Regions from separate parts of the Paenibacillus sp. FSL R5-0527 genome, predicted to be linked through region 1. Evidence: a T-box and tRNA genes for the amino acid it is inferred to sense, from the RefSeq annotation. Region 1 holds a T-box; the other regions hold tRNA genes.
The links. A T-box is a leader RNA that pairs with one kind of tRNA and senses whether it is charged. The one in region 1 lies ahead of NYE69_RS27790 (valine--tRNA ligase), so its partner is inferred to be a tRNA-Val.
Positions count from the first base shown of each region.

Region 2: it encodes a tRNA-Val, which carries the amino acid that the T-box ahead of NYE69_RS27790 (valine--tRNA ligase) is inferred to sense. The anticodon was not compared.
Region 3: it encodes a tRNA-Val, which carries the amino acid that the T-box ahead of NYE69_RS27790 (valine--tRNA ligase) is inferred to sense. The anticodon was not compared.

Region 1 is NZ_JBBOYI010000001.1:6,214,484-6,224,037, reverse strand. Features, by position in the region: gene NYE69_RS27820 (RluA family pseudouridine synthase) at 1-416, shown strand, start outside; gene NYE69_RS27815 (TetR/AcrR family transcriptional regulator) at 500-1,090, shown strand; gene NYE69_RS27810 (ATP-binding cassette domain-containing protein) at 1,152-2,093, shown strand; gene NYE69_RS27805 (ABC transporter permease) at 2,109-3,242, shown strand; gene NYE69_RS27800 (ABC transporter permease) at 3,261-4,373, shown strand; gene NYE69_RS27795 (LysM peptidoglycan-binding domain-containing protein) at 4,536-6,014, shown strand; T-box leader at 6,100-6,370, shown strand; gene NYE69_RS27790 (valine--tRNA ligase) at 6,536-9,208, shown strand; gene NYE69_RS27785 (bifunctional folylpolyglutamate synthase/dihydrofolate synthase) at 9,444-9,554, shown strand, end outside.
Region 2 is NZ_JBBOYI010000001.1:6,819,172-6,828,725, forward strand. Features, by position in the region: tRNA gene NYE69_RS30735 (tRNA-Leu) at 401-480, opposite strand; tRNA gene NYE69_RS30740 (tRNA-Leu) at 502-587, opposite strand; tRNA gene NYE69_RS30745 (tRNA-Cys) at 600-673, opposite strand; tRNA gene NYE69_RS30750 (tRNA-Gly) at 685-759, opposite strand; tRNA gene NYE69_RS30755 (tRNA-Gln) at 767-841, opposite strand; tRNA gene NYE69_RS30760 (tRNA-His) at 857-932, opposite strand; tRNA gene NYE69_RS30765 (tRNA-Trp) at 955-1,028, opposite strand; tRNA gene NYE69_RS30770 (tRNA-Tyr) at 1,041-1,126, opposite strand; tRNA gene NYE69_RS30775 (tRNA-Thr) at 1,130-1,205, opposite strand; tRNA gene NYE69_RS30780 (tRNA-Phe) at 1,226-1,301, opposite strand; tRNA gene NYE69_RS30785 (tRNA-Asp) at 1,319-1,395, opposite strand; tRNA gene NYE69_RS30790 (tRNA-Met) at 1,468-1,541, opposite strand; tRNA gene NYE69_RS30795 (tRNA-Val) at 1,558-1,633, opposite strand; tRNA gene NYE69_RS30800 (tRNA-Glu) at 1,865-1,939, opposite strand; tRNA gene NYE69_RS30805 (tRNA-Ser) at 1,950-2,041, opposite strand; tRNA gene NYE69_RS30810 (tRNA-Asn) at 2,114-2,186, opposite strand; rRNA gene NYE69_RS30815 (23S ribosomal RNA) at 2,281-5,211, opposite strand; tRNA gene NYE69_RS30820 (tRNA-Ala) at 5,421-5,496, opposite strand; tRNA gene NYE69_RS30825 (tRNA-Ile) at 5,597-5,673, opposite strand; rRNA gene rrf (5S ribosomal RNA) at 5,711-5,827, opposite strand; rRNA gene NYE69_RS30835 (16S ribosomal RNA) at 5,931-7,484, opposite strand; gene NYE69_RS30840 (nucleotidyltransferase-like protein) at 7,841-8,719, opposite strand; gene NYE69_RS30845 (DUF2614 family zinc ribbon-containing protein) at 8,881-9,261, shown strand; gene NYE69_RS30850 (glycosyl hydrolase family 18 protein) at 9,317-9,554, opposite strand, start outside.
Region 3 is NZ_JBBOYI010000001.1:6,971,750-6,981,303, forward strand. Features, by position in the region: gene NYE69_RS31465 (zf-HC2 domain-containing protein) at 1-299, opposite strand, end outside; gene sigW (RNA polymerase sigma factor SigW) at 441-1,013, opposite strand; gene ppc (phosphoenolpyruvate carboxylase) at 1,177-3,972, opposite strand; tRNA gene NYE69_RS31480 (tRNA-Gly) at 4,478-4,551, opposite strand; tRNA gene NYE69_RS31485 (tRNA-Pro) at 4,571-4,647, opposite strand; tRNA gene NYE69_RS31490 (tRNA-Arg) at 4,693-4,769, opposite strand; tRNA gene NYE69_RS31495 (tRNA-Gly) at 4,776-4,850, opposite strand; tRNA gene NYE69_RS31500 (tRNA-Leu) at 4,857-4,940, opposite strand; tRNA gene NYE69_RS31505 (tRNA-Lys) at 4,975-5,050, opposite strand; tRNA gene NYE69_RS31510 (tRNA-Gln) at 5,061-5,135, opposite strand; tRNA gene NYE69_RS31515 (tRNA-Val) at 5,143-5,218, opposite strand; tRNA gene NYE69_RS31520 (tRNA-Glu) at 5,348-5,419, opposite strand; tRNA gene NYE69_RS31525 (tRNA-Thr) at 5,430-5,502, opposite strand; tRNA gene NYE69_RS31530 (tRNA-Asn) at 5,506-5,581, opposite strand; rRNA gene rrf (5S ribosomal RNA) at 5,587-5,703, opposite strand; rRNA gene NYE69_RS31540 (23S ribosomal RNA) at 5,785-8,715, opposite strand; rRNA gene NYE69_RS31545 (16S ribosomal RNA) at 9,021-9,554, opposite strand, start outside.

The DNA of each region.
Region 1 (9,554 bases):
AGGAGATCGGCCGGACGTATATCGCTTTCGTGCATGGTATTGTCAGCCGGGATCTGAAGGTGATCGATCAGCCGATCGGGCGGGACCGCCACCACAAGCAGCGGCGCCGGGTTTCCCCGACAGGCAAGCCGGCGCTGACCCGGGTGGAACTCGTCGAGGTGTATCCGGCTCATGACGCCAGTCTGGTCCGGCTCACGCTGGAGACGGGACGAACGCATCAAATCCGCGTTCACCTGAGCGCCGCGGGCCATCCGCTTATCGGCGACACGCTGTACGGAGGAAGCACGGCGCGCTTGCCGCACCAGGCGCTGCACGGGGAACGCCTAGCCTTTCCCGATCCGCTCACGGGAGAGACCGTGGAAGTTGAAGATCCCTGGCCCGACGCGCTGGAAAAGCTGCGTGCGAAGCTTCGCTAGCCGCAGCTTTTTTTATTTACAAACATAAGTATTTGTTATAAACTTATTGAGTAATCATTAAGTGAAATGAAGTGGTGAAACGAATGGAGAAACTCAATTTACGGCAGCAAAAAGGTCTGGAAACAAAAAACAGATTAATCGATTCCGCTTTAAAAGTTTTTTCCGCAAAAGGCTTCGATGCAAGCACGACGAAGGATATAGCCAAGGAAGCGGGAACTACGGACGGATTGATTTATCACTATTTCAAATCGAAGGAAGAACTGCTGTGGGCTGTCGTCGACAAGCATTCGCTGATCCCGGACCTAAGAGACGCCGCCGATCAGACGGATCATGATATGCCGCTCGAATCGCTGCTGACGAAATACTTCGGACAACTCCTGCACAGGCTGAATGAGAAGACCGACCTGATCGTAATGTTCTTCGGAGAGGCCCAGCGCAAACCGCAAATCCGCGAGTATCTTGTCAGCCTGATTGAAGAGGGGCTCAAACCGCTGTATTTTCTGTTAAAAGACCGTACCGCCCTGGATGAAGAAGAACTGCGTTTGGCGGTAAGAAACATCCAAACGGCCATGGTCATGTATTTCCTGCTGTATGACCGGTTTACCCGGAACGCAGAGACAAGAGAAATTTATATTCGTACGACGGTCCAGCAGTTTCTAAAGATCTTGGGTTAATTTTTTTTAACTATATTATTGAGTAAGTACTTAGTAAGTAAAATGGAGAGGATGAGCTTTTGTGAGTGTTGTTGCATTGAATCACGTCGAAATGTCCTATCCCCGAAAAAATCGGGAGCGCTTCTACGCCCTGGAGCAGTTGTCCATTGAAGTTAATCAGGGGGAAGTTTTCTGCTTGCTCGGTCCGAACGGTTCCGGCAAGACGACGACCATTAATCTCATCAATGGACTCTCCCGGCCGACCCGGGGGGACGTCCGAGTGTTTGGGCTCGATCCCGCCAAAGAAATGCGGACCGTCCGCCGCAAACTGTCCGTCGTCCCCCAGGAGACTGCACTATACAATGATCTGACGGCCAGAGAGAATCTGCTGTTTCACGCGCAGTATTATGGGATCGAAAAACGGATGTGGACCTCGCAAATCGGCAAGCTGCTGGAATTGGTCGGCCTGAGCGAAAGACAGAATGACCGTGTGGGAACGTATTCGGGGGGGATGCAGCGGCGGCTCGCGTTAGCCCGGGCCCTTCTGACCTCGCCCGATCTGATTTTGCTTGATGAGCCCACCTTAGGTGTTGACGTTCAGTCGCGGAACTCGATATGGACCCGCATCCGGGAGTTGACCGGGGAAGGCAAAACCGTATTTTTGACAACCAATTACATGGAGGAAGCGGACTCGCTGGCTGACCGGATCGTCATTATCGATCGGGGAAGCGTCGTGGCTTCCGGTTCACCGCAGCAGTTGAAAGAGAGGATTACCGATAACGCTATGGCATTGATTTTCGAACGGGAAAATGATGCCCGGACTGCCTTTGTGCGGCTGGGTGGAGAATGCTTTCCAGTGCTCGAAGCGAATAAGGTGCTGGTCAAAGTTGCCGATAAAAAGACCGCTTTGCGCATGTTGAAATCGTTTGACGCCGAAAACGACGGGCTCATCAGCTTCGAGTGGAAGGAACCGACATTAAACGACGTCTTTCTGCATTTTACCGGACGCCAATTAAGGAACTGATCGGAGGGCAAAGCCATGTTGAAAGGAACCAAGGCGATCGTTTGGAAGGATCTCAAAATGACCTGGAGGAATCCTTCGTTAATGGTACTTAGCATTATCGTACCCGTTGTATTCGTTTTTCTTTATTCGTTGATCACTCAAGTGTCCGCCACCAATCCAGTCGTGATCGCAAGGGAATCGGAAGGAGAGTTCAGCGACCGGTTTGTTCGGATGTTGACGGACATGAGTTCGGTCGACGGACCCTACTTTATTGTCCAAACGACCGACCCGGATGAAGCCTTTCGGCGGTATGAAAACGGGGAAGCGGAAGCGCTGATCGAGATCCCGGCGGCTTTTGACCAAGATCTCAAGCAGCGAACCTCGGCTCCGGAAGTTAAACTCTATGTTCATAATATCAACTCGGATGCCACCAAAAATTTTCAAATCCGGTTGTCGCACGCCATCTATCTGTTTCAACAGGCAACGGCCCCGGATCATAACATCGAGATCGTCCAGCAATACGCGAAGTTTCCCCGGGACGTGTCGATGAAACTGTACATTTCTATCGGCCTGCTCATGTTCGCCGTAACGTATACATCCATGGTCAATACCGGAATGCTCATTGCGCGGGAATGGGAGGAAAGGACGAGCAAGGAAATCGTACTTACTTCTATCGGTTTTCTTCCTTTTGTACTGGGAAAATGGATTACCGCCTTTTTGCAGACGATCATCAGCGTCCTGTTCGTATTGGGGATTATGAGTGTTACGCTGTCTTTTCCAGCTACCCGAATGTCCCCCATTTTGTGGTTTTGGATTGCCCTGTTGTTCCTGTTCGGCGGAGCGGTCGGCAGTATGCTCGGGGTGTGGTTGCGCAAGTCGATGCCGATCATCACTCTGTCCGCCGTGATTGGAATTTTTCTCTATTTGGTTTGCGGCAATGAATCCTCCATTCGCGGGTTCGCTTACGGCGGACCGGTCGAATGGTTGTGGCGATTATCGAGCCGGATTCCGGTCTCCGATGTGGTGGAAAATATGCGGAGTACCTTTCTTGCATCTGCGGCAGCGTATGAGTTTAAGGGTTTGCTGTTCATGCTCGCGCTCACGGCGCTGTTCGTTTTCATGGCGGTGTTCCGGTTAAAGAGAAACTTGTCTTATTCTCAAGGACAGTAGGAGAGGCGGCTTAGAAAAATGAAAACTTCTTTATATGCGGCAGTCGGAATGTTTGTACGTAATTTGAAGATTTTAAGCAGGCAGAAACAGCTAATCATCGCTCCTATACTACTGCCGCTGATTTTAATGTACCTGACGGCGGTTATTATGGGAGCGGGGGGCGATCAGTGGCCTGTAGGGCTAGTCGATGAGGCCAATAACGCGGAATCGAAGTCCCTTGTGCGGAGCATTGAGCAAAGTCATTCCAATATAACGAAGTATTACAATGTGGTGGAGAGGGATTTGGAGAAAGCGAGAGCCAAAGTCAGAGAAGGACGCCTGCAACTGCTGATACGGATCCCTTCCGACTACGCGAAATCAAAAGACGTTTATATTGAGACGTTTAACATCAATAGCGATATGATGAAAAATGTACGGCTGCGATTGGAGCACAGTATTTTGGATGAGTTGGCTTTAAACGGCGGTCTCAGAGTAGTGCCGAAACTGATCACGGAAAAACCGCATGATGTTTGGAGAGTATCTTACATCGCCGGAAGCTGCCTGCTGCTTTCTCTCTTTATGGGGGCGACGATAACGGCGGGCAATCTGCATGCTTTTGAAAACGAGAACAGAACGAAGAAGGAAATCCTTCTGACCCCGCAGCCGTTATGGTTGGCTGGTCTGGGGAATGTAGCTGCGGCCGTAACCACCGCCGTTATCTGTTCGATCCCTTCCTTGTTGCTTGCGGTTTTCGCCTTTAAAATGAAAATATACACCTCGCCGCTGCTTCAGGTTTATCTGATGATGATTCCGGTGATGATCGCTTGCGCTTGCGCCGGGCTATGGTTGGCTCATGTTTTGAAAAATTACCGGGTGCTGCAACCGACCGTCATCGTGTTGTCGATCGCAACCTTTTTCGGAACCGGAGGATTTATCGGCGTCAGCGTGCTTCCGGAAGCATCTCAAACGTTTGCCCGGTACTGGATTGTCTCGCGGGTGTTTCAATGGTTTAATCCCGTGCTTCATAACTTCAAGGCAGGATTCACGGCGGAACAGGCGGTTAGCATAACGGCCGTAGCCGCAATCGGGCTGGCCTTGATTCCCGTACTCTATAGGTTAACAGGCAAAAAGAGTTTTTCGGGCGGTCAGTGAGGGGCAGTACACGCTAATGAATGCGGCCAGGAGCAGAAACCGCGGGTAGCAAAAAGCTGGCATGCACTCTTTTTCGAAGGCATATAGATAAAACGAGGATGATTTGGATCATGACATATGCATGCTGAATCATGTTTGGATATGCTGAAAGGAGGTAGCGTTTTGGCTGATCAATCCTATGGTCTTCGTTTCGATATTTACGAGCGCGTTCATTTATCGGAAGATGTGATCGGCATTGAAGAGCTGGAGGAAATTGAACTTTTCCCGAAAATTCAGGTCATTCCCGGACAGGACTATGCTTCATTAAGAGGTCATTTGCTACTGGCCGGTTTGTATCGGGGGGGAGGAGAGACCCGCAGCCTGGAGCATTGGATCCCCGTAGAAATTACGATTCCGCTCAGCCGGGTGAACCGGTTGGAGGATATCACGGTGGAAATTGAAAACTTCGATGTGGATCTGCTTAGCGCGCGCAGCTTGAACATTACCGGCGTCTTGTCGCTCAAGGGCGTCGAGACATCTTCGCTGGCGGTGGAAGCCGATAGCTGGAAGGATCGGGAATTTACGACCGCACACGTCGTTCCGGGCGTTAGTCCCGAGGAGGAGGCGGGCGGCCTCTCTTTTGCGGAGCAAGAAGAGATCCGTTTCGAACCCGAAGTCCCGAAACTTACGGAATGGCAGGCGTTTCCGGAGGAAGCGCTGAAAGAGAAGCGGAGCCCGGACGAGCCGAAACCGAAGCCGGCCCCCGAGCCAGAGCCGGAGCCGACCTCTCTATGGTTGGAGGAGGAAAGCGCAGAACCGTCTGCCGGGCCGTGGACGGACAAGGAATACGCCCTCCCGGTTCAAGGCATACTGCAGCAAACGGAGTTTGAGCAGTTTAATGACGCATGGTTCAAACAGGAAATGCTCCCCTTTATCGAGCCGGAATCCGCGGACCGTTTGAGCGAACCGGCGAAACCCGAAGCCGCCCCCGTCCAAGCCGCCGAAAAAGAACCGGTGAAAAGCGAAGCCGCAAAAATCGACGCCGCCAAAAAGGAAGCGAAAAAAGAACCGCTGCATTTCGAAGCGCCGGAAAACGAGCCGGCAAACGTAGCGGCAAGCGAGGCGGAACCGCAAGAAGCTGCCTTTCCTTCGTTCTCCGAAGCCGTAGAGGAAAAAGCTGCGGCCGGGCCGGATAAAGCCGCAGCCGAGGCCGTCCAGGAACCGGAAAACGTGTTGTCGGAAAGTCTGGCGCAGGCCGAAGCGGAAAATTCTTTGCTGCAGCACCAGGAGGAGAAAAAAGAACTGAAGATCGCGCTAGGCAGCAAAAAAAGCACCGAAGAAAAAGAAAGCGAGCCTTTTGGCCTCAAGAAACTGATTTCTTCGCGGCCGCAGAACGATCTGCAGTCGCAAGCGGCGTATTCCCCGGCGGCGTCTGACGAGGCGGAGATTGGCGATGGCGAGGAGCTCTTGTGGAAAAATCTTTTTGTTCACGGAGGCGAGGAACAAACCCCGTTCCGCAAGGTCAAGCTGGTGATCGTACAGCGGGAAGAAACGCTGGATGACATCGCTGAGCGCTATCACCTGAGCTCCCGCGAACTGCAGTTGTACAATCGCCTGTCCGAAAACCACTTGGCCGAAGGGCAAATTTTGTACATTCCGTAGGCGTTTGATCCGTTATGCAGGGCTAAATATTGACTCCCGCGGGTTTCCAAGTTATGATAATATAGATTCAAGCAAAATGATTGCGTCAACGACTTGGAATGGGAAGAGTAGGGCAGTGAACCCTTCAGAGAGCGGAACCCACACGCTGAAAGATTCCGCAGGATGTTAGCTGGCCGAAGTCGCCCGGGAGTCGTCCGTTTGAGCGGAGATAGCCGTTAGAACGGACCGGTAGCAGCCGTTATCTGCTTGAGTGTCGCGGAGTCAACTTTTTTGCCGGATCAATGGGGCCGGCGAAGGAAGGTTGAATGCCGCGAAACAAAGGTGGTACCGCGAAAGTAAAGCCTTTCGTCCTTTGAGACGAAAGGCTTTTTTTGTTTTTTGCGGCGAAGGTCCGAAGAAAGCGAGGTCCCGCCGCAAAGGGCGCTTTGCAGGAAGCTGCCGGGAATACTCGCGGTCTCATGGGACGCGGATTATCTTCGGCAAGCGAAGGCGATGCTTATTTGTAACGGAGGTTGAATGGTATGACGGAAAACCAAGGTCAACAAAGTCAAACGGAAATGCCAACGACGTACGACCCGAAATCGGCCGAACAGAAGTGGTACCGTTATTGGATGGAGGGGGGCTTTTTCAAAGCCGGCCAGCGTCAGGACGCGCAGCCGTACACGATCGTAATCCCGCCGCCAAACGTGACCGGCATGCTGCATATCGGCCATGCGCTGGATTTCACGCTGCAGGATATTTTGATCCGGACAAAACGGATGCAGGGTTATGACGCATTATGGCTGCCGGGATCGGACCATGCGGGGATCGCCACGCAAACGAAAGTGGAGCAAAAACTACGCGAGCAAGGCGTCAGCCGTTACGATTTGGGGCGCGAGAAGTTCCTGGAACGCGTCTGGGAATGGAAGGACCAATACGCCGCCACGATCCACGAGCAATGGGCGAAAATGGGCTTTTCGCTTGACTATTCGCGCGAGCGCTTTACACTGGACGAGGGGCTTTCCCAAGCAGTTCGCGAAGTGTTCGTGAAGCTGTACGAAAAAGGCTTGATCTACCGCGGCAAATATATCATCAACTGGGATCCGGCCGCGCGCACCGCGCTGTCCGACATCGAGGTTGAATATAAAGAAGTTAACGGACACCTATATCACCTGCAGTATCCGCTCAGCGACGGCAGCGGCTTCATCACCGTAGCGACTACGCGTCCGGAGACGATGCTCGGCGATACGGCCGTAGCGGTCCATCCGGAGGACGAACGGTACCGGCAGCTGGTCGGCAAAACGCTGCGCCTGCCGATCGTCGGCCGGGAAATCCCGATTATCGCGGATGAATATGTCGAGAAGGAGTTCGGCAGCGGCGCGGTTAAAATTACACCGGCGCATGACCCGAACGACTTCGAGGTAGGTCTCCGCCATAATCTGCCGCAAATAAGCGTCATGGACGAAAGCGGCACGATGAATGGGGAAGCCGGCAAATACCAGGGGCTGGACCGCAGCGAATGCCGCAAGCAAATCGTTAAGGACTTGCAGGAACTCGGCGTTCTCGTCAAAATCGAGGATCACGTGCATCAGGTCGGACACAGCGAACGTACGGGCGCGGTGGTCGAGCCGTATTTGTCGACGCAGTGGTTCGTGAAAATGAAACCTCTCGCGGAAGCGGCCATCGCCGCGCAAAAATCCGGGAAAGGCGTCAATTTCGTACCGGACCGCTTCGAAAAAATTTATTTGCACTGGATCGAAAACGTACGCGACTGGTGTATTTCCCGTCAGCTGTGGTGGGGGCACCGGATTCCGGCCTGGTACTGCGAGGCGACGGGCGAGATGGTCGTGGCCCGCAGCGAGGAGGAAGCCCGCGCCAAACTTGGCCGCGACGATCTGAAGCAGGACGAGGACGTGCTCGACACGTGGTTCAGCTCGGCCTTGTGGCCGTTTTCGACGCTGGGCTGGCCGGACGAATCCAGCGAGGACCTGAAGCGGTATTTCCCGACCGATGTGCTTGTGACCGGATACGACATCATCTATTTCTGGGTAGCGCGGATGATTTTTACGTCGCTCGAATTTAAAGGCGAAATTCCGTTTAAGGACGTGCTTATTCACGGGCTCGTGCGCGACAGCGAAGGGCGGAAAATGTCCAAATCGCTGGGCAACGGCGTCGATCCGCTCGAAGTGATCGAGAAATACGGCGCGGATGCGATGCGCTACATGATTTCGACAAGCAGCACGCCGGGGCAGGATTTGCGCTTCCGTTGGGAACGCGTCGAACAGGCGCGCAATTTCGCGAACAAAATCTGGAACGCCTCCCGGTTCGCTTTGATGAATCTGGACGGCGTGGCTTACGAAGATATCGATATCAGCGGAGAATTGGCGACGGCCGATCGCTGGATTTTGCACCGTTTCAACGAGACGGCCAAAGAGATTACCCGTTTGATCGATGCATACGAGTTCGGGGAAACCGGACGCCTGCTGTATAATTTTATTTGGGACGATCTTTGCGACTGGTACATCGAATTCGCCAAGCTGTCCCTTTACGGCGAAGATGCCGCGGCTAAGCGGAAAACGCAAGGCGTGCTGGCCTTTGTGCTGGATCGTACGCTGCGGATGATCCATCCGTTCATGCCGTTTATTTCCGAGGAAATATGGCAGCATTTGCCGCATAAAGGCGAGACGATTACGCTGGCTGCATGGCCTGAGTACGATCCGGCTCTGGAAGCTCCGGACGCCGTTCAAGAAATGAATCTGCTGATCGACATCATTCGCGCCGTGCGCAATATCCGCGCCGAAGTGAACGTGCCGATGAGCAAAAAGATCGAACTTGTGGTTAAGCCCGGCAGTTCCGAAACGCTCGAAGTGATCGCCCGCAACGAACATTATATCCGCCGGTTCTGCAACACTTCGGAATACGAAGCGTCCTTGACCGCGGCCGTACCCGGCAAGGCGATGACCGCCGTCGTGACCGGAGCAGACCTGTATTTGCCGCTGTCCGGGCTGATTGATATTCAGCAGGAAATCGAACGTTTGAACAAAGAGCTCGATCACCTGAACAAGGAAGTGGAACGGGTGGAGAAGAAGCTCGCCAACGAAGGGTTCGTATCCAAAGCGCCGGCAAAAGTCATCGAAGAGGAACGCGCCAAAATGGCCGATTATGCCGAAAAACGCGATAAGGTGCTGGCCCGGATCGAGGAACTGAAGGGCTAGGGCTATATAAGTTGAACTAATGAAATGTGAAGGTTAGGCAAGAGTGTGAAATGATTCTAGAAACGGCAGTGGTCGCCTTTGTGACCAGATTTCTACTATGTATGAATCTACTTAATCATAGAAATCTGGGGCGGGCAGCGATCGTAAGAACATTTCACACGGCTGCCCTGATCCGTACAATCAATAGTTCGTTCAGCTTATATAGGCAAACTAATTCAAAATGAAGGTGAAGACCATGGGGGATCTTACAGACGAAGATATACGGCCGCTTGCGCTGGGCAGCTATGAAGAAGCGGTCGACTGGATAAACGGGCTGATTCCGTTCGGAATCCGCCCGGGACTGGAA
Region 2 (9,554 bases), 600 kb from region 1:
TTAGGCCGGCATGGTCAAAGACACAAAAATTCCGGCCGCCCTTCTTTAATAGTAATAATTACGATTAATGACTTAATTGTAATTATAACGATTATTGGTGTCAATCATTATTTCTTGTCATACCGTTCCACAAACCTCGGTAAAACATAGCTCCCACGCAGATTTTTCGCCCGTAACCACAAAATGAATAGCACCCCAACCTTATTTGGTTTGAGGTGCTATTCACGGCTTTTTATCTCAAAATTCATTATAATAAGCAAAAGCACGTACACAGATTCAGGTAATAAAATCATAAATCACTCTGAGTCTTCCCCAACTTCGCCTTCCCTTCTTTTTCATCATACAAAAAAAGCTCTTAAGATAGGAGCATCCTCCTCTTAAGAGCTGATCATTTTGAATATGCCGGTGAGAGGACTCGAACCTCCACGGTTTCCCTCACGATTTTGAGTCGCGCGCGTCTGCCAATTCCGCCACACCGGCAAATATAAAATATATACAAAGTGCGGAAGACCAGACTTGAACTGGTACGGTAGTCACCTACCGCAGGATTTTAAGTCCTGTGCGTCTGCCGATTCCGCCACTCCCGCAAGTAAAAATAATGGAGGCGCCACCCAGATTCGAACTGGGGATAAAGCTTTTGCAGAGCTGTGCCTTACCACTTGGCTATGGCGCCAAAGATAAAAATGGAGCGGACGACGGGAATCGAACCCGCGACCCTCGCCTTGGCAAGGCGATGCTCTACCGCTGAGCCACGTCCGCTTATAAATGGCTGGGGATATAGGATTCGAACCTATGCATGACGGAGTCAAAGTCCGTTGCCTTACCGCTTGGCTAATCCCCAATAAAGTTGAAAATATGGGGCGATCGATGGGGATCGAACCCACGAATGCCGGAGCCACAATCCGGTGCGTTAACCACTTCGCCACGACCGCCATATTATTCAAGTTTCAAAACTGGCAGGGGCAGCAGGAATTGAACCCACACTAACGGTTTTGGAGACCGCTGTTCTACCTTTAAACTATGCCCCTATTAGATAAAACTGGTGGAGGCTGATGGATTCGAACCACCGAACTCGTCAGAGAACAGATTTACAGTCTGCTGCGTTTGGCCACTTCGCTAAGCCTCCACGTGGTGCCGGCGAGAGGACTTGAACCCCCAACCTACTGATTACAAGTCAGTTGCTCTACCAATTGAGCTACACCGGCTTTTAATTTTCGTTTTTTAATGGTGGCTCGGGACGGAATCGAACCGCCGACACGAGGATTTTCAGTCCTCTGCTCTACCGACTGAGCTACCGAGCCTTGCAATTAGATATAAATGGCGGAGCCGACGGGATTCGAACCCGCGGTCTCCTGCGTGACAGGCAGGCATGTTAGGCCTCTACACCACGGCTCCACACTGATAATTGCGAACTCCACAAACCGATCCGAGCAAGCCTAAGCTTTTCATCACTAATTTTGGAGTTAATTGCGGGGGCAGGATTTGAACCTGCGGCCTTCGGGTTATGAGCCCGACGAGCTACCGGGCTGCTCCACCCCGCGTCGTTAAAATACAATATGGTGGAGGCTGAGGGGATCGAACCCCCGACCCTCTGCTTGTAAGGCAGATGCTCTCCCAGCTGAGCTAAGCCTCCATGGAAAAGACAAATCTTATTGTACCAGATAACATAGCAACAAATCAAGTACTTCTGTAAATAAAGCTCTTCTCGGGGGATTCTTAACCCCAATTGAAACATATTAAGAAAGCAATGACCCGTAGGGGATACTCTCGCTTCGCTTGAGACTGCGAAGTATTCCTATCGAAGCCTATGCTCCGACGAACCCCTAATAGGGTTTCTCACCCCTGCTTGAAGCTATTAAGAAAGTGGTGACCCGTAGGGGATTCGAACCCCTGTTACCTCCGTGAAAGGGAGGTGTCTTAACCCCTTGACCAACGGGCCATATGATTAATGGCGGAGAGAGAGGGATTCGAACCCTCGAGACGCTTGTGACGCCTACACGATTTCCAATCGTGCTCCTTCGGCCAACTCGGACACCTCTCCACGTGTTTTGGGGTCCCCAGAAAGTAATCGGTATAAGCTTAGAAGCAAACCCACACTTTCTGGGGACTATGACTCCCCGAACAGGACTCGAACCTGTGACAACTCGATTAACAGTCGAGTGCTCTACCGACTGAGCTATCAGGGAACATTAATTAAATTTTCAAGGTGTTAATCCTTGAAAACTGGATACGAAACAAATTTGCTGTTTTAGTTCCCCTACTCCATTTCGGGGTATTTGTTTGGATAAGCCCTCGACCGATTAGTACCTGTCAGCTCCATGCATTGCTGCACTTCCACCTCAGGCCTATCAACCTCGTCGTCTTCAAGGGGTCTTACTAATTGGGAAATCTCATCTTGAGGGGGGCTTCACGCTTAGATGCTTTCAGCGCTTATCCCGTCCGCACTTAGCTACCCAGCTGTGCTCCTGGCGGAACAACTGGTACACCAGCGGTGCGTCCATCCCGGTCCTCTCGTACTAAGGACAGCTCCTCTCAAATTTCCTGCGCCCACGACAGATAGGGACCGAACTGTCTCACGACGTTCTGAACCCAGCTCGCGTACCGCTTTAATGGGCGAACAGCCCAACCCTTGGGACCTACTTCAGCCCCAGGATGCGATGAGCCGACATCGAGGTGCCAAACCTCCCCGTCGATGTGGACTCTTGGGGGAGATAAGCCTGTTATCCCCAGGGTAGCTTTTATCCGTTGAGCGATGGCCCTTCCATGCGGTACCACCGGATCACTAAGCCCGACTTTCGTCCCTGCTCGACTTGTCAGTCTCGCAGTCAAGCTCCCTTTTGCCTTTGCACTCTACGAATGATTTCCAACCATTCTGAGGGAACCTTGGGGCGCCTCCGTTACTCTTTAGGAGGCGACCGCCCCAGTCAAACTGCCCGCCTGACACGGTCCCCGTACCGGCTTACGGTACTGGGTTAGAACTCCGATACGATCAGGGTGGTATCCCAACGTCGCCTCCATGGAAGCTTGCGCTCCCACTTCCTAGGCTCCCACCTATCCTGTACAAATCGTATCAAAGTCCAATATCAAGCTGCAGTAAAGCTCCATGGGGTCTTTCCGTCTTGTCGCGGGTAACCTGCATCTTCACAGGTATTAAAATTTCACCGGATCTCTCGTTGAGACAGCGCCCAAGTCGTTACGCCATTCGTGCGGGTCAGAATTTACCTGACAAGGAATTTCGCTACCTTAGGACCGTTATAGTTACGGCCGCCGTTTACTGGGGCTTCGGTTCACAGCTTCGGGTTTAACCCCTAACCGCTCCCCTTAACCTTCCAGCACCGGGCAGGCGTCAGCCCGTATACTTCGCCTTGCGGCTTCGCACAGACCTGTGTTTTTGCTAAACAGTCGCTTGGGCCTTTTCACTGCGGCCCCCTCGAGCTATTCACTCTACCGGGGCACCCCTTCTCCCGAAGTTACGGGGTCATTTTGCCGAGTTCCTTAACGAGAGTTCTTCCGCGCGCCTTAGAATTCTCTTCTCGCCTACCTGTGTCGGTTTGCGGTACGGGCACCTTCTCCTGGCTAGAGGCTTTTCTCGGCAGTGTGAGATCATGACCTTCGGTACTGTAAATTTTCCCTCCCCATCACAGCCCAGCCTTACGGTGTGCGGATTTGCCTACACACCAGCCTCACTGCTTGGACGGGGCATTCCATCGCCCCGCGTCACTACCCTCCTGCGTCACCCCATCGCTCGTAGCGGATTATGGTGGTACAGGAATTTCAACCTGTTGTCCTTCGACTACGCCTTTCGGCCTCGCCTTAGGTCCCGACTTACCCTGAGCGGACGAACCTTCCTCAGGAACCCTTAGGCTTTCGGCGGATCAGATTCTCACTGATCTTTTCGTTACTCATACCGGCATTCTCACTTGTATGAAGTCCAGCGCTCCTTACGGTACACCTTCAACCTACATACAACGCTCCCCTACCCCTGATCTTACGATCAAGCCATAGCTTCGGTGGTGTGTTTAGCCCCGTTACATTTTCGGCGCAGAGTCACTCGACCAGTGAGCTATTACGCACTCTTTAAATGGTGGCTGCTTCTAAGCCAACATCCTGGTTGTCTGTGCAACTCCACATCCTTTCCCACTTAACACACACTTGGGGACCTTAGCTGATGGTCTGGGCTGTTTCCCTTTTGACAATGGATCTTAGCACTCACTGTCTGACTCCCGGTGAATCAGTCTATGGCATTCGGAGTTTGACTGAGCTTGGTAACCCTTGCGGGCCCCGCACCCAATCAGTGCTCTACCTCCACGACTGTCACACCGAGGCTAGCCCTAAAGCTATTTCGGGGAGAACCAGCTATCTCCGAGTTCGATTGGAATTTCTCCGCTACCCCCACCTCATCCCCGCACTTTTCAACGTACGTGGGTTCGGGCCTCCAGTGCGTGTTACCGCACCTTCACCCTGGACAGGGGTAGATCACACGGTTTCGGGTCTACGCCTACAAACTAAATTCGCCCTATTCAGACTCGCTTTCGCTGCGGCTCCGGCTTCTCGCCTTAACCTTGCTTGCAAACGTAACTCGCCGGTTCATTCTACAAAAGGCACGCCATCACCCATATAGAGGGCTCTGACTTCTTGTAAGCACACGGTTTCAGGTTCTGTTTCACTCCCCTTCCGGGGTGCTTTTCACCTTTCCCTCACGGTACTGCTTCACTATCGGTCGCTAGGGAGTATTTAGCCTTACCAGATGGTCCTGGCAGATTCATACGGGGTTTCACGTGCCCCGCACTACTCGGGATCCGTCTCGGAGGGCGGAGACTTTCGATTACAGGGCTTTTACCTTCTCTGGCCGGCCTTTCCAGACCTGTTCGTCTAACCTCCGCCTTTGTAACTCCATGTGAGACGTCCCACAACCCCGAAGAGCAAGCTCTTCGGTTTAGGCTAATCCGCGTTCGCTCGCCGCTACTGACGGAATCACTATTGTTTTCTCTTCCTCAGGGTACTTAGATGTTTCAGTTCCCCTGGTATGCCTCTTCACCACCTATGGATTCAGTGATGAGTGACTAGGTATTACCCCAGCCGGGTTTCCCCATTCGGACATCCCCGGATCGATGCTTGCTTACAGCTCCCCGAGGCAGTTTCGTTGTTCGCCACGTCCTTCTTCGGCTCCTAGCGCCTAGGCATCCTCCGTGTGCTCTTAGTAGCTTAACCATGATTTTTCCCGAAGGAAAAACATCAAACCACTAATATCTTCACTTGTTTTGACACAAGTTCAGCTAAAAGGATTGTTCTAAAACGCAAATTTCGTTTCGTTATCCAGTTTTCAAGGATCAAGTTTCTTCGCCATTTTACCGGCGGAAGAATATCTTATCATCTCCTGCCTCACCGTTCAACCGGTAAGTGTTGGAAACAATAAAGTATGGTGGAGCCAAGGAGGATCGAACTCCTGACCTCCTGCTTGCAAGGCAGGCGCTCTCCCAGCTGAGCTATGGCCCCATAGATTTATCCCAAAAATTAACGTCATGCTGTGAAGGCGATTCCGAATGAATTATCGGCGACTTCTACCAAAAAACACGCAGCACATGTTATGGGATTATGGTGGGCCCTAGTGGACTCGAACCACCGACCTCACCCTTATCAGGGGTGCGCTCTAACCAACTGAGCTAAGGGCCCATAACAATATTTATTTATGCACCCAAAAATGGGCTGCGCTTGGCGACGTCCTACTCTCCCAGGACCCTTCGGTCCAAGTACCATCGGCGCTGGAGGGCTTAACGGTCGTGTTCGGGATGGGTACGCGTGGAACCCCTCCGCCATCATCACCAAACGCATGAGAGTTTGAACTCTCAAAACTGACCAACGAGTGAGTAAGTTTGCTAACCTGAGTTAGCTATTTGAATGCTTCCATCGCAGGAAGCGATTCTCCATAGAAAGGAGGTGATCCAGCCGCACCTTCCGATACGGCTACCTTGTTACGACTTCACCCCAATCATCTACCCCACCTTCGGCGGCTGGCCCCTTGCGGTTACCTCACCGACTTCGGGTGTTGTAAACTCTCGTGGTGTGACGGGCGGTGTGTACAAGACCCGGGAACGTATTCACCGCGGCATGCTGATCCGCGATTACTAGCAATTCCGACTTCATGCAGGCGAGTTGCAGCCTGCAATCCGAACTGAGACCGGCTTTTCTAGGATTCGCTCCAGATCGCTCCTTCGCTTCCCGTTGTACCGGCCATTGTAGTACGTGTGTAGCCCAGGTCATAAGGGGCATGATGATTTGACGTCATCCCCACCTTCCTCCGGTTTGTCACCGGCAGTCACTCTAGAGTGCCCACCATTACATGCTGGCAACTAAAGTCAAGGGTTGCGCTCGTTGCGGGACTTAACCCAACATCTCACGACACGAGCTGACGACAACCATGCACCACCTGTCTCCTCTGTCCCGAAGGAAAGCCATATCTCTACAGCGGTCAGAGGGATGTCAAGACCTGGTAAGGTTCTTCGCGTTGCTTCGAATTAAACCACATACTCCACTGCTTGTGCGGGTCCCCGTCAATTCCTTTGAGTTTCAGCCTTGCGGCCGTACTCCCCAGGCGGAGTGCTTAATGTGTTTACTTCGGCACCAAGGGTATCGAAACCCCTAACACCTAGCACTCATCGTTTACGGCGTGGACTACCAGGGTATCTAATCCTGTTTGCTCCCCACGCTTTCGCGCCTCAGCGTCAGTTACAGCCCAGAGAGTCGCCTTCGCCACTGGTGTTCCTCCACATCTCTACGCATTTCACCGCTACACGTGGAATTCCACTCTCCTCTTCTGCACTCAAGCCGTCCAGTTTCCAGTGCGACCCGGGGTTGAGCCCCAGGATTAAACACCAGACTTAAACAGCCGCCTGCGCGCGCTTTACGCCCAATAATTCCGGACAACGCTTGCCCCCTACGTATTACCGCGGCTGCTGGCACGTAGTTAGCCGGGGCTTTCTTCTCAGGTACCGTCACTCCTGTAGCAGTTACTCTACAGGACGTTCTTCCCTGGCAACAGAGCTTTACGATCCGAAAACCTTCATCACTCACGCGGCGTTGCTCCGTCAGACTTTCGTCCATTGCGGAAGATTCCCTACTGCTGCCTCCCGTAGGAGTCTGGGCCGTGTCTCAGTCCCAGTGTGGCCGTTCACCCTCTCAGGTCGGCTACGCATCGTCGCCTTGGTGAGCCGTTACCCCACCAACTAGCTAATGCGCCGCAGGCCCATCCGTAAGTGACAGATTGCTCCGCCTTTCCCAAGCCTCCCATGCGAGAGACTTGATTATCCGGTATTAGCTACCGTTTCCGGTAGTTATCCCGGTCTTACGGGCAGGTTGCCTACGTGTTACTCACCCGTCCGCCGCTAACCATCAGGAGTGCAAGCACTCCATCAGGTCCGCTCGACTTGCATGTATTAGGCACGCCGCCAGCGTTCGTCCTGAGCCAGGATCAAACTCTCCAATAAAGGTTGTTTGACTTGCTCATTTAGAAAAACTGACGAGAATTTTAATTCTCATTTAATACTCACTCGTTGTTCAGTTTTCAAAGATCAAACCATTCATGATGATATTCAATTCGGCATAATGCCGAGCTCAATCTCATCTTATTTGTCGCTAATTCATTTCAGCAGCGACCTTTTTAATATATCACATCAGCCTTTATTAAGTCAAGAAGTTTTTTGAAAAAATCTTCGGCATAATGCCGATTGACGCTTCAAAACTTCGTTGCCTTTTTAAGGGCGAGATATAATGTATCACAGATTCAACCCAGGAGTCAACCCCCTAAGTTGCAGGAATTATATAGGAACTTCAAACGGCCTTTTCAAACCCAATACCGCAATTCGCGTTGTTCGCCTTTGCTTTCTTTTTGGGTCTTGGCGGACTCCTTTATCAGCCCCCTATACACCAATCTTCGAAGCACGAGGGGAAGTTCGTCCTTCACATGAGCAAGTTCGGGAAGCTGCATCAGTTCCTGAATGCTCCAGGCTTCCTTGCGGCTGCCTAATATGCGCAAGAGCGGCGAACAGCAGCTTTCCATTTTGCTTGTCAAAGAGAACTCGCAAGCCAGCAGAACGAGTTGGATGCGCTGCTCCAGCGTCTCCGAATTATCCGTCAGCTCGTCGAACAATTTGTAAACGACCGAGTTTAAGGACCGCACCTGTTCCCACACCCGGCTCTCCGGCAGTATCCCCTGCTCGATCAGCTCGATCCGGGCATAATGCTTGAGCGCCTGCAGCACGCTGTAATACGCATCCAGCAAGTCCTGGGCCGCAGTGAGCTTCTTGGCTTCGCTGTACATCTTAAGGAATTTCGCGAACTCTTTCAATTTGCGCTTTTCCCTGATGCCGTCTTCAAACTGATTGATATATGAACGGAAAGCCGCCAATTCCCCGGCAATGTCCCAAATAATCTCCCCATGCAAAAAGGATTTGACCAGTTCCCGGTTATCCCCGGCAATGACCCAGTCTTCAATGTCGCTGCAATCGAGATGCAAAAGCTGATAATGAGCGTCGCCGCTTAGGCAATGCTCGACCCGAATCCCTCGCTCCTCCAATCCATGATGCACCACCAGGATCAGAAACTCGAAATCGTGCAGCAGCGTGTCGTGAGAACTTCCGTTGTCCTGGCGGTATCCGATCGCTCCGATCGCCTGACGGCCGGCCTTCTCTTCGTCCATTATCGAAAAAATGGTTGGTTCCACGAATAGCCTCCCACCTTGGCGTATTCCTGCCAATTCGTTATAATATAGTTCTACGCCTAGTTAAAGTTTCCTTCTTGCATTTTTTGGCTGGCGAAGGTTTTGGACGGGAGCGCGCCGGACACAGATACCGGAGCAATTTATAAGGAATCGAGGTTTGCCCGATGTTTTTTAAATCAAGTAAAATCAATGAATTCCGGCTTTGGGGTTTGCTGCTGACCATGCTTGGCATGGGTTTGATGGTGCTTGGGACCGCGGGGATCGTATTTTGGGGACAATCCGGCAAAATCGTCGCCGGCATCGGCCTGGTCATCGGGTTAATTTCGATGCTGGGCAGCCTGGCGGTCTATTTTTGGGCCGGCATGCTGTCGACCTCGGCCGTTCAACTGGAATGTCCGGAATGCCATAAATTGACCAAAATGCTCGGGAAAACCGACCGCTGCATGTTCTGCAAAACGATGCTTACCCTTGACCCGGCCAAGGCCAATATCACGGCGGACCAACTTGAGCAGCAAGGAACCGCCACTACGGCCAAAAACGGATAGAATTATGCAAAAAAGCGGATCGCTTGGGAGAGCGATCCGCTTTTTTTGCTATAAACTATTCTATGATTCCACTAAGCACATCCCAGGCCTCATCCGAAGCAAAACTTCGGTTCCAGGCGGCGATGCCCGCCAGATCAAGCGATTTGGCCAGCTCCACGCGCCGGGCCAGAGACGTTGCATCCTCCAGCCATATTCGGTGCAGACCTTCCTTATCGCTGTACTCCACATAATTCTGCCCGGTTTCTTCGGCCAGGCGGGGATTCAGCTTCTTTTCGGCGATAATTTCCTGAGCC
Region 3 (9,554 bases), 760 kb from region 1:
AGCAGAAACATGGCAGCCGCGGTCAAAGCCGGGTGCCGCTTGATCCACTTGATCCAGGCCTGCTGTTTCGGCTGATTCGGGATCTGGCTGATGATCCTGTTGACCAACTCATCGGGCGCCGAAAGGCTCGTGTGCTTGATGGTCGCAAACAGCATCATTTCGGTTTGCTCCAATTCTTTGAACCGCTCCTGGCATACCGGACAGGTTTGCATATGTTGCTTCAACGCTAGGGCTTCGTCGCGGCTCAATTCGCCGTCCAAATAATCATGCATTAATGAGGAGGCTTGCTTGCATTCCATATCAGCCAATCCTTTCAGTATCAATCTATGCGTATGCGGAAAATCCCGGCGGATCCCCGGAACCTATTCGTCCTACCATTACATTACGTAGTGCAAACAATTTCGTTTCATAAAAAAATATCGGCAAAATTAACCGCGGTTTTAAAGCACTTTGTGCTCCAGCTTTTTTCGCAGAAACTCGCGTCCCCGGTGAACCCGCGTCTTGACCGTCGTTACCGGCATGTCCAGCACTTCGCTGATTTCCTGGAGCGACATTTCCTGCAGGTATCTTAAAATAATGACGGACTTATATTTCGCCGGCAATCCCGCTATGGCTTGATGAATCGTCCGCTGCGTTTCCGAAAGCAGATATTCCGTTTCCGGCGTTTTGTCGTCACCGGGAATCAGCGTATAACCGTCCATACCTTCCTGGTCGTTCATTTCGGCATCGAGATAGTAACTCGGTTTCCGCTTGCGCAACCGGTCGATACAAAGATTCGTCGCAATGCGGTATATCCATGTCGAAAATTTCTGTTTATCATCGTAACGGCTCCAGTTTTTGTGAACCCTTAAAAACGTCTCCTGCACGACATCCTCCGCTTCGTGCCGGTTCGACAACATCCTGTAGCCCAGATGAAACAGTTTATCCTTATATAAATCAACGAGTTCGGCAAAGGCTCCCTGATCCCCTTTCCGGGCCAGCTTCACCAGCCTTGCGTCGAAATGATCTACCACCGTATTTTCCCCCAGATCCATGGACGGGCTTAAATCTATTCCCTGCCTGTACTTCATTCAAATGTTAATGCAACTGCCAGCAAAATGCAATAGAAGCCAATCAAAAAGCCGGCCCTTTTACCAAAGGACCGGCATATGATGAAATGCAGCGTTTAAGTTCGTATCAGCCCGTATTCCGGAGCCCTGCGGCAATGCCGTTAATGGTAAGCAGAACTTCGCGCAGCAGGTGCGCGTCATCCTCGCCTTGCTCGCGAACCGAGCGCAGCTCGGCCAGCAGTTGAACCTGTAGGTAACTCAGCGGATCAACGTAAGGATTCCGCAGGCGGATCGATTCCTGAAGCCCCGGGACATTGTCGAGAATTTCGGAGATGCCGGCGATCTTCAGGACCATCTCCCGCGTCAACCGGAATTCTTCTTCGATCTGACCAAAGACCCGCTCCTTCGCTTCCGAATCGGAACACATATTGGCGTATTCCTGTGCGATTACCAAGTCCGCCTTAATCAAGGCGAACTGCAGCGTATCGATCACGGAGCGGAAAAACGAGAAGTGCTGATACATTTCCTGCAGTATTTTCAGATTTTCTTCTTTGTTCTGATAAAAATTCATCAGTCCGGTGCCGGCGGCATACCAAGCCGGGAATAGATAGCGGCTTTGCGTCCAGGCAAATACCCAAGGAATCGCCCGGAGATCCTCAAACCGGTCGCTGTTTTTGCGTTTGGACGGGCGCGAGCCGATATTCAGTTCGCCGATCTCGACAAGCGGCGTAGATTCCCGGAAAAACTTCAGGAAATTCGGTTCGCGGAACACGAGATCCTGGTATTTGCTCAGCGAAGTCTCCGAGATGCCGGCCATGATTTCTTCCCAGCGCTCTTCCTCGGGGTTGCACTTCTGACGCAGCTTGGCAAGCTTGTTGGCCTCGATCAATGCGGAGGTAGCCTGCTCCAGACTGCGGTAGGCGATGCCTCGCAAAGAATAACGCGACGAGAGCACTTCACCCTGCTCGGTGATCTTGATGCCTCCTCCGATCGTTTCCGGCGGCTGTACCAGAATGCTGCGGTTCAGCGGCATGCCCCCGCGGCCAAGCGCGCCTCCGCGGCCGTGGAAAAACTTCAGCTTAACTCCGTATTGGTTGGCCGTCGCCGTAATTTGCTTCATCGCGACGCGCAGCTCCCAGTTGGCCGTGACCACGCCGCCGTCCTTGTTGCTGTCGGAGTATCCCAGCATAATTTCCTGCAGATCATTCATCGCCGCCACCGATTGCCGATAGATCGGCATGGTGAACAACTGATTCATGATGCCCGGCGCGGCATGCAGATCATCGATCGTCTCAAACAGCGGCACGGATTGCAGTGTGCAGGTTACGCTGCCGTCCGCTTCCTTATGGAACAATCCGACTTCTTTGGCAAAAACCATAACTTCGAGAATATCGCTGGCCGCTTCCGTCATACTGATCAGGTAGCTGGTAATACATTGCTTTCCGTACTCTTGTTGCGCACGGTATATCGCACGGTATACTTCCAGGCATTCATTGGTGCTTTCGCTGTAATCCTGATAAGGCGACGTCAACGGACGAGGATCGTTCAGCAGTTTTTCCAACAGCTTGACCTTCTCCTCTTCCTCCAGTTCGGAATAGTTCGGCACGATATTCATGTTCGCCAAGATTTCCGTCATGGCGTTCTCGTGCTCTTTGCTGTGCTGGCGAACGTCCAGGGTCGCCGTGTGGAAGCCGAACAGCTCCACCTGGCGGATCAGCTTTTTAAGATGCGTATCGGCTACATAGTCCGCATAATGGTGGCGCAGACTGCGGTCGATGATTTTCAAGTCCTCGATAAACTCGCTCACGTTGGCGTAGCGCTCCGGAGTGTCCTTTTTCGCGTCGTCCAGCAGATTGTGCAGTTTCTCCACCATGTAAGTCAGTTTAATGCGATAGGGCTCCTTCTCGTTGTTCCATTGCTGCGTTTTTTGCAGCTTTACCTGAAGCCGGTCGCGTTGAATGGAGGCCATCAGCTCGTCGGTCACGTCGATGATCGTGGTGCAGAAGCTCAGATGCTTGAACAAATCGCTCAAAATGTGCTGATACTCGCGCACGGCCAGCTTCCGCTGCATCCGCAGCGTTTGCCAGGTCACGTCCGCGGTAACGGACGGGTTGCCGTCCCGGTCGCCGCCGATCCACGAACCAAAGCGCAGGTAAGCGGGCACGTGCCAATAATGCTCCGGATAGTATTTGGTCAGGCTGCGTTCCAGTTCCTGATATACTTCGGGAAGCACATGAAACAGCGTCTCATGAAAATAGTACATCCCGTTTCTGACCTCATCGAGCACCGTGGGCTTACGATCGCGCAGCTCATCGGTTTGCCAAAGCGTGATCACTTCATTTAGCAGCTTCTCTCTAAGCTGTTCACGCTCGCGGAACGTAAGGGTAGGATTATCGAGCTGCATGACATCGTCGGCAATCCGTTTGTGAATATCCAAGATCGCCCGCCGCATCGCTTCGGTAGGGTGTGCCGTCATCACAAGCTCCAGGGACATACCCTCCATGATTTCCTTAACTTCGACATAAGTGAAACCCTGTTCCTTCAGGCCTTTAATGGCGGCCTCGATCGTTCCCGATTGAACGGCTTCTCCGGCCGAACGTTCGTAATCCCGCTTGCGGCGAATCCGATGATTCTGCTCGGCAATATTGACGAGCTGAAAGTAAATGGCAAAAGCACGGATAACTTGGTGACGAATTCCGGGTTCAAGAGAATTGATCATTTCCTTAAACTCATCATGCAATTCGGGTAAAAATACAGCCCGCAGCGATTTACTGGCTTCACGAATCTTCTCGACAATATCCAAGAGCTCGTTACCGCCCTGATGTACCAGGACCTCTCCTAGAATATTGCCCAAAAAACGAATGTCGCGCCGGAGCAGGTTGTTTGAGTTGCTTGTGCCTGCGGTAACCGTTAGTTCAGTCATGTTTCTCCCCCATTTCATCCCTATTCCGTCTTTTCTAAAGCTTTCTTAACATAATACAATAATCTCCCCCGAAAATCTTCACCTAATTTGTAAGATTTCGCGGTGAGACGGTTGGATTACAAACTTAACATTGAGTAAATATTCATATTCACTAATAAGATACAGCAGCCTCAAGATTATGTGCACCATTATATTTAAAATAAATCATGTTTAAAATGAAAAATTAATCATTTCATATTTATGCATGATAGGGCTAATACACTCACTACAGCGCAATCCTCTAAAGGAAGAACTTTCCACCCGCAGCCGGGGACCAAGACAGTGCGTTGCGACGTCCCGTTTAAGCAACCATTACTTACCTTAACACGGTAAAGCAATAAAATACAAGAATATAAATAAATTTTTTGTTCAATAAGCTACAGTTATCATGAGGCCAACTTTCAAAATGATTATTCCGATATCTATAACAAAAAACATCATCTTCCGATGATGTTGCTGTTATATATGGAGCGGGTGATGGGAATCGAACCCACGCTACCAGCTTGGAAGGCTGGAGTTCTACCATTGAACTACACCCGCATAACACCCAAAACTTTAATGGTCGGGACGACACGATTCGAACATGCGACCCCCTGGTCCCAAACCAGGTGCTCTACCAAGCTGAGCTACGTCCCGAGATATGTTGGCCAATCTTTATGCCAAACATTTATTTTGTTAAAATGGCGCGCCCTAAGAGATTCGAACTCCTGACCTTTAGATTCGTAGTCTAACGCTCTATCCAGCTGAGCTAAGGGCGCAAATTATGGAGCGGACGACGGGAATCGAACCCGCGACCCTCGCCTTGGCAAGGCGATGCTCTACCGCTGAGCCACGTCCGCATAATCTGGTGCGCGTGGAGGGACTTGAACCCCCACGTCAAAGACGCTAGATCCTAAGTCTAGTGCGTCTGCCAATTCCGCCACACGCGCGTAATCATCATTTCCCTCGTTAACTTGAGGAAACTGGTGAGCCATGAAGGACTCGAACCTTCGACACCCTGATTAAAAGTCAGGTGCTCTACCAACTGAGCTAATGGCTCATACCCAAAATGGCTGGGGATATAGGATTCGAACCTATGCATGACGGAGTCAAAGTCCGTTGCCTTACCGCTTGGCTAATCCCCATTAACAATGGTGAAGGCTGAGGGGATCGAACCCCCGACCCTCTGCTTGTAAGGCAGATGCTCTCCCAGCTGAGCTAAGCCTCCGTATGTATGGTGACCCGTAGGGGATACTCTCGCTTCGCGAGAGACTGCGAAGTATTCCTAACGAAGCTCATGCTCCGTCGAACCCCTATAAGGGTTTCTCACCCTACTTTGAGGTAATGAAGGAAGCAATGACCCGTAGGGGATTCGAACCCCTGTTACCTCCGTGAAAGGGAGGTGTCTTAACCCCTTGACCAACGGGCCTTATGTAAAAAGCTCTCAACCGGGATCGAACCGGTGACCTCATCCTTACCATGGATGCACTCTACCTACTGAGCTATGAGAGCAAATGGCTCCCCGAACAGGACTCGAACCTGTGACAACTCGATTAACAGTCGAGTGCTCTACCGACTGAGCTATCAGGGAACATTGCTTGGCGGCGTCCTACTCTCCCAGGACCCTTCGGTCCAAGTACCATCGGCGCTGGAGGGCTTAACGGTCGTGTTCGGGATGGGTACGCGTGGAACCCCTCCGCCATCGCCACCAAACGATTCAAGGTTAATCCTTGAAAACTGGATACGAAACAAATTTGCTGTTTTAGTTCCCCTACTCCATTTCGGGGTATTTGTTTGGATAAGCCCTCGACCGATTAGTACCTGTCAGCTCCATGCATTGCTGCACTTCCACCTCAGGCCTATCAACCTCGTCGTCTTCAAGGGGTCTTACTAATTGGGAAATCTCATCTTGAGGGGGGCTTCACGCTTAGATGCTTTCAGCGCTTATCCCGTCCGCACTTAGCTACCCAGCTGTGCTCCTGGCGGAACAACTGGTACACCAGCGGTGCGTCCATCCCGGTCCTCTCGTACTAAGGACAGCTCCTCTCAAATTTCCTGCGCCCACGACAGATAGGGACCGAACTGTCTCACGACGTTCTGAACCCAGCTCGCGTACCGCTTTAATGGGCGAACAGCCCAACCCTTGGGACCTACTTCAGCCCCAGGATGCGATGAGCCGACATCGAGGTGCCAAACCTCCCCGTCGATGTGGACTCTTGGGGGAGATAAGCCTGTTATCCCCAGGGTAGCTTTTATCCGTTGAGCGATGGCCCTTCCATGCGGTACCACCGGATCACTAAGCCCGACTTTCGTCCCTGCTCGACTTGTCAGTCTCGCAGTCAAGCTCCCTTTTGCCTTTGCACTCTGCGAATGATTTCCAACCATTCTGAGGGAACCTTGGGGCGCCTCCGTTACTCTTTAGGAGGCGACCGCCCCAGTCAAACTGCCCGCCTGACACGGTCCCCGTACCGGCTTACGGTACTGGGTTAGAACTCCGATACGATCAGGGTGGTATCCCAACGTCGCCTCCATGGAAGCTTGCGCTCCCACTTCCTAGGCTCCCACCTATCCTGTACAAATCGTATCAAAGTCCAATATCAAGCTGCAGTAAAGCTCCATGGGGTCTTTCCGTCTTGTCGCGGGTAACCTGCATCTTCACAGGTATTAAAATTTCACCGGATCTCTCGTTGAGACAGCGCCCAAGTCGTTACGCCATTCGTGCGGGTCAGAATTTACCTGACAAGGAATTTCGCTACCTTAGGACCGTTATAGTTACGGCCGCCGTTTACTGGGGCTTCGGTTCACAGCTTCGGGTTTAACCCCTAACCGCTCCCCTTAACCTTCCAGCACCGGGCAGGCGTCAGCCCGTATACTTCGCCTTGCGGCTTCGCACAGACCTGTGTTTTTGCTAAACAGTCGCTTGGGCCTTTTCACTGCGGCCCCCTCGAGCTATTCACTCTACCGGGGCACCCCTTCTCCCGAAGTTACGGGGTCATTTTGCCGAGTTCCTTAACGAGAGTTCTTCCGCGCGCCTTAGAATTCTCTTCTCGCCTACCTGTGTCGGTTTGCGGTACGGGCACCTTCTCCTGGCTAGAGGCTTTTCTCGGCAGTGTGAGATCATGACCTTCGGTACTGTAAATTTTCCCTCCCCATCACAGCCCAGCCTTACGGTGTGCGGATTTGCCTACACACCAGCCTCACTGCTTGGACGGGGCATTCCATCGCCCCGCGTCACTACCCTCCTGCGTCACCCCATCGCTCGTAGCGGATTATGGTGGTACAGGAATTAGAGCCTGTTGTCCTTCGACTACGCCTTTCGGCCTCGCCTTAGGTCCCGACTTACCCTGAGCGGACGAACCTTCCTCAGGAACCCTTAGGCTTTCGGCGGATCAGATTCTCACTGATCTTTTCGTTACTCATACCGGCATTCTCACTTGTATGAAGTCCAGCGCTCCTTACGGTACACCTTCAACCTACATACAACGCTCCCCTACCCCTGATCTTACGATCAAGCCATAGCTTCGGTGGTGTGTTTAGCCCCGTTACATTTTCGGCGCAGAGTCACTCGACCAGTGAGCTATTACGCACTCTTTAAATGGTGGCTGCTTCTAAGCCAACATCCTGGTTGTCTGTGCAACTCCACATCCTTTCCCACTTAACACACACTTGGGGACCTTAGCTGATGGTCTGGGCTGTTTCCCTTTTGACAATGGATCTTAGCACTCACTGTCTGACTCCCGGTGAATCAGTCTATGGCATTCGGAGTTTGACTGAGCTTGGTAACCCTTGCGGGCCCCGCACCCAATCAGTGCTCTACCTCCACGACTGTCACACCGAGGCTAGCCCTAAAGCTATTTCGGGGAGAACCAGCTATCTCCGAGTTCGATTGGAATTTCTCCGCTACCCCCACCTCATCCCCGCACTTTTCAACGTACGTGGGTTCGGGCCTCCAGTGCGTGTTACCGCACCTTCACCCTGGACAGGGGTAGATCACACGGTTTCGGGTCTACGCCTACAAACTAAATTCGCCCTATTCAGACTCGCTTTCGCTGCGGCTCCGGCTTCTCGCCTTAACCTTGCTTGCAAACGTAACTCGCCGGTTCATTCTACAAAAGGCACGCCATCACCCATATAGAGGGCTCTGACTTCTTGTAAGCACACGGTTTCAGGTTCTGTTTCACTCCCCTTCCGGGGTGCTTTTCACCTTTCCCTCACGGTACTGCTTCACTATCGGTCGCTAGGGAGTATTTAGCCTTACCAGATGGTCCTGGCAGATTCATACGGGGTTTCACGTGCCCCGCACTACTCGGGATCCGTCTCGGAGGGCAGAGACTTTCGATTACAGGGCTTTTACCTTCTCTGGCCGGCCTTTCCAGACCTGTTCGTCTAACCTCCGCCTTTGTAACTCCATGTGAGACGTCCCACAACCCCGAAGAGCAAGCTCTTCGGTTTAGGCTAATCCGCGTTCGCTCGCCGCTACTGACGGAATCACTATTGTTTTCTCTTCCTCAGGGTACTTAGATGTTTCAGTTCCCCTGGTATGCCTCTTCACCACCTATGGATTCAGTGATGAGTGACTAGGTATTACCCCAGCCGGGTTTCCCCATTCGGACATCCCCGGATCGATGCTTGCTTACAGCTCCCCGAGGCAGTTTCGTTGTTCGCCACGTCCTTCTTCGGCTCCTAGCGCCTAGGCATCCTCCGTGTGCTCTTAGTAGCTTAACCATGATTTTTCCCGAAGGAAAAACATCAAACCACTAATATCTTCACTTGTTTTGACACAAGTTCAGCTAAAAGGATTGTTCTAAAACGCAAATTTCGTTTCGTTATCCAGTTTTCAAGGATCAAGTTTCTTCGCCATTTTACCGGCGGAAGAATATCTTATCATCTCCTGCCTCACCGTTCAACCGGCAAGTGTTGGGAAGATAAGCTTGAGAGTTGAACTCTCAAAACTGACCAACGAGTGAGTAAGTTCGCTAACCCGAGTTAGCTATTTGAATGCTTCCATCGCAGGAAGCGATTCTCCATAGAAAGGAGGTGATCCAGCCGCACCTTCCGATACGGCTACCTTGTTACGACTTCACCCCAATCATCTACCCCACCTTCGGCGGCTGGCCCCTTGCGGTTACCTCACCGACTTCGGGTGTTGTAAACTCTCGTGGTGTGACGGGCGGTGTGTACAAGACCCGGGAACGTATTCACCGCGGCATGCTGATCCGCGATTACTAGCAATTCCGACTTCATGCAGGCGAGTTGCAGCCTGCAATCCGAACTGAGACCGGCTTTTCTAGGATTCGCTCCAGATCGCTCCTTCGCTTCCCGTTGTACCGGCCATTGTAGTACGTGTGTAGCCCAGGTCATAAGGGGCATGATGATTTGACGTCATCCCCACCTTCCTCCGGTTTGTCACCGGCAGTCACTCTAGAGTGCCCACCATTACATGCTGGCAACTAAAGTCAAGGGTTGCGCTCGTTGCGGGACTTAACCCAACATCTCACGACACGAGCTGACGACAACCATGCACCACCTGTCTCCTCTGTCCCGAAGGAAAGCCATATCTCTAC